2 regions of the Arthrobacter sp. AL05 genome follow, and region 1 is predicted to be linked to the other one. Evidence: riboswitches for the same ligand, from Rfam matches in the RefSeq annotation. Region 1 holds a riboswitch; the other holds the start of a gene.
What was found. Region 1 has a riboswitch for cyclic di-AMP ahead of QK287_RS12075 (hypothetical protein). Riboswitches for the same ligand answer to the same signal wherever they lie in the genome.
Positions count from the first base shown of each region.

Region 2: another riboswitch for cyclic di-AMP. It lies ahead of QK287_RS15670 (M23 family metallopeptidase); the one in region 1 lies ahead of QK287_RS12075 (hypothetical protein).

Region 1 covers NZ_JASBRC010000009.1:28,329-31,529, forward strand. The annotation lists gene QK287_RS12070 (dihydrofolate reductase family protein) at 1-552, shown strand, start outside; gene QK287_RS12075 (hypothetical protein) at 610-1,344, opposite strand; cyclic di-AMP (ydaO/yuaA leader) riboswitch at 1,349-1,547, opposite strand; gene QK287_RS12080 (hypothetical protein) at 1,720-1,995, shown strand; gene QK287_RS12085 (DNA alkylation repair protein) at 2,018-2,671, opposite strand; gene QK287_RS12090 (universal stress protein) at 2,745-3,201, opposite strand, start outside.
Region 2 covers NZ_JASBRC010000014.1:79,046-82,246, reverse strand. The annotation lists gene QK287_RS15675 (NlpC/P60 family protein) at 1-470, opposite strand, end outside; cyclic di-AMP (ydaO/yuaA leader) riboswitch at 728-886, opposite strand; gene QK287_RS15670 (M23 family metallopeptidase) at 1,033-1,854, opposite strand; cyclic di-AMP (ydaO/yuaA leader) riboswitch at 1,859-2,097, opposite strand; gene QK287_RS15665 (metal-dependent transcriptional regulator) at 2,212-2,910, opposite strand; gene serC (phosphoserine transaminase) at 3,176-3,201, shown strand, end outside.

The DNA.
Region 1 (3,201 bases):
GACGGATTCATCGAGGGGCCGGGGCAGGACCTGAGCTGGCATCGGGTCGATGAAGAACTGCACCAACATTTTAACGAAGAGCTCCGCGGCATGGGAGCGTTTCTAGACGGCCGCGTGACGTACGAGATGATGGCCGAGTACTGGCCCACGGCCGCCCAGGACCCGTCCAGCACGGCCCCGGAGATCGAGTTCGCCGGGATCTGGCGGGACATGCCCAAGGTCGTCTACTCCAGGACCTTGTCGAAGGCCGGCTGGAATACGCAGGTGGTGCGCGAGGTCGTTCCCGGGGACGTGAGGCGGCTCAGGGAACACTCGGATGGCGACCTTGCGCTGGGCGGTGCAGAGCTCGCGGAGGCCTTCAGGCGGCTGGGGCTGATCGATGAGTACCGGATCTATGTGCACCCGGTCCTGCTTGGCCGGGGCAAGCCTTTGTTTCAGGCGGCCGATGACATCACGGCGCTCCGGCTGCTGGAGAGCCGTACCTTCGGCAGCGGGGTGGTGTTGCTGCGGTATTCCCCGGAGCCTGCCTCCGGGCAGACCGAAGGCCGGTGATCCGCTGCCCCCAAGGCAACCGATCGACCGGCCTTCAGTACAGTGCCTGCGGTTGTGCTAGCCGGCGCGGACGAACGTTACGGGCCCCGTGGCGGTCAGCCAGGACAGCGGGTGGGCCATGGTGGCGTTGACACCGTTCATGCCGCCGCTGATGGCCTGGCCGTTGCCGGCGTAGATGGCAACGTGGCCGGACTGGACAATGATGTCTCCGGGCTGGGGGTCGCCGACTACCTTCCCGTAGTTCATAAAGCCCATCGGACCAATGTCACCAACCGGGATGCCGGCAGCGTTCAGGGCCTTCTCGACCATCGCGGTGCAGTCCTGCGTGATGCCGACCTGGCCGTACGCCACGGCCAGAAGGGTGGCATTGACCCCGCCGGCAGCCGGGGCAGCAACAGGAGCCGCTGCCGGCGCAGGTGCAGCCTGGACGTTGACAGTAGCCTTCGCGGCGGCAGGGGCGGCAGGGGCGGCCGCACGGGCCGGTGCTGCGGGGGCCGCGACGGGCTGGGGTGCCTCGACCACGGGCGCCGGGGCAGTCTCAACGACGGGGCGTTCGAAGGTGATCTGCACAGCGGAGTCCGCCATAACCGGGGCGGCGACCACGCCCTTGACATCGACGGAACTCGCGGGTGCGGAGTCGCGCTGGGCAGGCACGTCCGCTGCATTGGCGGCCATCGCGCCGCTGAAAACCATTCCGGAAGCGGCGGCGAAGACTGCGGCCTGACGGCCGATGGTGCGGCGGGTACTGCGAAGATCGTCGCGGTTGGGCGCGTGAGTGTTGCTGAAAGTCATTAGTTGAGCCTCTCCCAATGCCTGCGGGGTGAGCTGTCGGATTCGGATGGGAGACACCCGGCCGCACGCGGACCCGATCATGTCGGGCCGTGCGGCTTCACCCCAAGACCCCTGGAGAACAGCGGGCCAAAAGTGGTTTCCCCGTCTCTGCCGGACGTTGCTGCGAGTTATCCCCGCGCCGCGGCAGAGTTAGGCAATCGGCTGGGGAGAGCCCGTCTCGGAGACAACAGGCACCTAACAAAGATAACGGAATGATCACAACATGTCACGTTGCGGTAACGGCGGACCGGGCTGCGGGGGCCCGCTGGCCCTTCCCGCACGCGGTCACAGGCATAGGATGTTGCCAACACCGTCCCCCGAAGCAGAGGCCCGAAAATGACCGCTCCCCACGCCGCCCGGCCCGCTGTGGCAATCTGCCAGCTCAGTAACCAGCCGTTGGCGGACTTCAGTGTCAACACCGAACTGCTGGTCCTGGAAAACGGGGAAGTCCACGTTTCGACGTGGGACGCCGAGCCACGCGACGGCGGCTTCGATGTTCGCGTCCTGAATGACCGCGTGGATACCCTCGGCTACATGGTGATCACGGATTGGGAGTTCTTCGACGAAAAGGCCTACGCCGTTGTGGAGCGCCGACCGGGCCACACAGGGTAGCTTGCCGGCCGGGACGTCCGGGTCAGAACTCCAGCTCCGGCCGGTGCCGTTCCATCTCGGCGAGCATCAGGGCCACCGCGACGTCGGTGACCGCACTCTCGCCGTCCTGCCCCGACTCCGCTCGGGGTGGGCACGCCAGCGCCGATCGGGCGTGACGCACGAACCGGGGCCAGTCCCCTGCGCCGGTGCGGAGTGCGCGCAGCGGGGACAGCAGGGCCGCGCGGCGCAGCCAGCCGTCGGGATCCCGAATCCAACGGTCCAGGACGCTGTCGGCGCGCACCCTGCCGACGACGTCGAGCCCGGCGATCAGGGGACCAACGACGTCGATGGCCAGCGGATCAACCAAGGCGCCCAGCCGCGCACTCCGCACAAATCCCTCGATCCGGGTCAGGTCCGTATTGGTCAGCACGCCCACTTTTGACTGCAGCAGCACAACGGCGGCGAGGCGGCGTTCAAAGACCGGCACGTCCCACAGCTCGGAGCCCAGGGCGGTGATGTCATCATGGGTCAGTTCTGGATGGCGGCGGAGGGTGTCACGGACGGTTCCGCGGACGGCTCCGACCGATGCACCGTAGTACCGGTGATTGCTGCCGTGCCTGGCCTCAGCGTCCTCGGCTCGGCTCCACGAGGACTCGCGCTGGAGGGCCGCGTCAATAGCATCACACGCATAGCTCATGGGGATATTCTCCCGCAGACCCTGGGCTGTTGATGATCCGGACCGCAAGGGGCGAGCCAACGGGCCCCGCTGCTCAAGACTCCTTGGGCCGGACAACGAGCACAGGGCAGGGCGCGTGATTGATGATCTGTGTTGCCACCGATCCCAGGTGCAGCCCGGGGAATCCGCCGTGACCACGCGCCCCCACGACAACGAGGTCGGCAGCCTTGGCGGCGTCGAGCAATGCAGACGCCGCCGAATCGCCGTGAACGACCTCTCCACTGGCTGCCACGCCCTGGCTTTCAGCAGTCTCCAGGGCAGCAGCCTGCAACGTCTCGGCTGCGCGTCGGGGGGAGTCCTCTGCCACAACTTCGCCGGCGGCCGTTTCCAACAGTGCGGGGTACCAGGCGAGCGGGGGCTTGCTCCAGGCGGTGATGAGGCGAATCCGGCCATTGCGGCGCTTTGCCTCATCCACGGCCCACTTCAGTGCACTGTCCGAATTCTCTGAGCCGTCAAAACCAACCACAATGACAAACGGGCCTGTACTGGTC
Region 2 (3,201 bases), on a different contig from region 1:
GCGGCAATCGTTGCGCCCATGCCGCTGGCGACGGCCGGCGCCTTGGAAACGGCTGCTACCGCGGTGCCGGTGGCGGCAGTTGCGGCGGCAGCTACCTGGGTACCGGCCGCTTTGGCAGCAGGCGCTTCCTGGACCTTCACAACGGGCTTCGGGGCCTCAACAACCGGAGCCGGGGTGGTGGTGACGGCCGGCTTCTCGAAGGAGATCGCGATAGTGGAAGCAGCCGAGATGGCAGCCGGGGTGCTCGACTGGACGTCGAGTGTGGAAGCGGAGGCGGATTCGCGCTGAACGTTGGCCTCAGCAGCATTGGCTGCGATACCGCTGGTCAGGACGAGGCCGGAAGCAGCAGCGATAACTGCGGCCTGGCGACCCATGCCGCCGGCGTTGCCGCCGACAGCCTTGGCAATGACGGCCAGCGAGTTGGTCCTGGTGACCTCGGCGCGATGCCGTGCGTTTGCACGAGTAGTCATTAAGTTCTCTCTTTCGTGTTCCTGGTCCGCGCTTTTAGGCGCGGGCTGAGGACGCTCCGGCATCTTGGGGGTACGCCGGATCGCCCCGAAAATGGGTTACTTAGCGAAGGGTGTACTGCGAAGACGCGCCAAAAGCGGCAACCGTGTGGCCTGCGGTCCGGGCACCGGCAAGGCCGGCGCGTTCATTGGATTCCAGCGGGCTCGAAAGAGCAGCGCAAGCGCGGTGAAGCGCGGAATTTTGGCGTGTATGCACGAAAGTAGCCTCTCCCAATGCCTGCGAGGTGAGCTGTCGGATTCGGATGGGAGTCACCCGGCCGCGCTGCTTCCTGGGAAGCTTTGCGACTTAACCCCAAGGCCTTCTTGCGAAGACCAAAATTGGTTCCCCCGCCCCTGCCAGACGATGTCATGCGAACGGACCTTGAGCGGTGGCAGAGCTAGGCAATCCACTCAAGAGCGCCAACTTCGAAAAAGTTGGCGTGGTTCAAACTTTACAGCAGTTGGACCCTAATGTCACATTCGGATCACGGCGTGTCCTCAGAATGCGAGAGTGTCCCCTCTATTTTCAGAGCCAACCGGTCGGGTCGACGACTTCGCCGTTGACCATAACCTCGAAGTGGAGGTGGCAGCCGGTGGAGGCGCCGGTGGTGCCGCTAAGAGCCACAACATCCCCGCGGGAGACCTGCTGCCCCACCTTCACGCTGGCGGAGGACAGATGGTTGTAGGTGGTCTCCAGGCCGTTGCCGTGGTCGATCACCACGCGGTTACCACCGCCGTAGGGGTGCCAGCCGGTGAATGTCACGGTGCCGCTCGCGGCAGCGTGGACTACGGTGCCGCACTGCGCCGAGTAGTCCTGCCCGCGGTGGAACTCGCCCGAGCCTCCGGTGATGGGGCTGACGCGGTAGCCAAACGGCGACGCCGTGACCATCTGGTCCAGCGGCGCCCCAAGGCTGCCTGCGGAGGCCGCCCGGGTGATCGAGCCAGCGGACTGTGCACTGAGCAACTGCTTGAGCTTTCCGTCCGGATCGCCCTTGGTGGTTACTGCCGTGCGGCTGAAGTCGATCTTGGCCGCTGCTGCTGTCACATCGGGCTGCACGGCTGCCGGGCTGGCTGCCGCGCCGGAGCCGGCGTCTGTGGCCAGAACAGGGCCAGTTGCGGGAACTGTGACGGTGAGGGCCAAGCCCGCAGCGGCCAGTGCAAGACCCGCCTTTTGGCCTACACCGCTGGCGGCGGCAAAATCTGTTACCTGGCGGAAGGGGCTGCGGCGGTCCCTGCGCGCGTCACGGTGCGCGTCACGCGGACGCTCTGCCGTCATGGCAGCGGCGGGACGCGGCTCCGAGGCAGGGCCGGTCGCACGGCGGCGGCCCTTGGCGGTCTGGGTGGTCAACAACGGTTCCTCTCTGGAGAGCCTGCGGAGTTAGCTGTCGGATTCGGGTCAGAGAGATCAACGACCCGGTCCGCCGTGGCAAGCAATCACGCGCAGGGGCATCCGATGGATTCCGTGTTTGTGGGTACTTGCCGCTGACGGTCTTCACCCCAAGGCCGCTAAACAGCCAAAAGTGGTTCCCCCGCCCCTGCCAGGAGATGATTCTGCGACTGTTCCGCTGGCAGGGCTCGGCTTCGGATCAGATAACGCTTTGATATCGGTACTAGTCTCCAACTATAGGCGATTAAGCCGTCCAGTGATAAATCCGTTATCAGCTTGTGGACAACTCGCGGACGGCCCCGGGTTGTCGCGGCAACCTCAGGAAGCGATGGTTACAAAGACGTGGGCAGCGACCTCAGGCGGTAATTCAAGGGCACCTTCGATGTCAGGAACGCGCACTGAAATGTACTCCCCCACGCGCTCCAGGGATACCAGGGCGCCGGGGCGGATGCCGCCCTCATCGAGCTGGACCAACAGCTCCGGCTCTACCTGGATGGGCTCGGCCAGCCGGTTGACCCTGACACTGGAATCAGGCCCATAGCCGGCCATGGCTTCGAGCAGATTCACGACGCCGTCAGGGTTGGGGTCGGCGGGCAGGCCGCCCAGTTCCGCCAGACCCGGGATCGGATTGCCATAGGGCGAGACGGTGGGATGGTTGAGAAGTTCGAAGATCCGCCGCTCCACCCGTTCGCTCATCACATGCTCCCAGCGGCACGCCTCCTCATGGACATAGGCCCAGTCGAGTCCGATGACGTCGGCCAGCAGCCGCTCGGCAAGCCGGTGCTTGCGCATGACTTCGATGGCGCGCTTGCGGCCAACGCCGGTCAGTTCAAGGTGGCGGTCTCCGGATACAACCACAAGCCCGTCGCGTTCCATCCGGCCTACGGTCTGGGAAACAGTGGGGCCGGAGTGGCGCAGCCGTTCGGCGATGCGGGCGCGAAGGGCGACGATGTTCTCTTCTTCAAGTTCCAGAATGGTCCGAAGATACATCTCGGTTGTATCGATCAGATCCGTCATTCAGCTCAGCTCCTCGAGCGCCGTCCTTGCGTGATTTCCACCGTACCGTGCGCTGCCGGCGACCTGGCGGGTTCCGCCGTACGTTCGCAGGCCAGCTTAGCCTAATTTGAGTTACTCCGGATAATCTCAATGACCGGACTGTGACGGTCCCTTTTGCCTCCCCCGCGGGACAGTCAGGCAGAATGAAACAACAGGCTCCGCCGCAGCCACCCTGCCGGGCCGTCACCCGAGCCACCCGTAGTACCAGCCGAAAATTGGAGCCACTGTGAGCGACACCAGCATCACGATTCC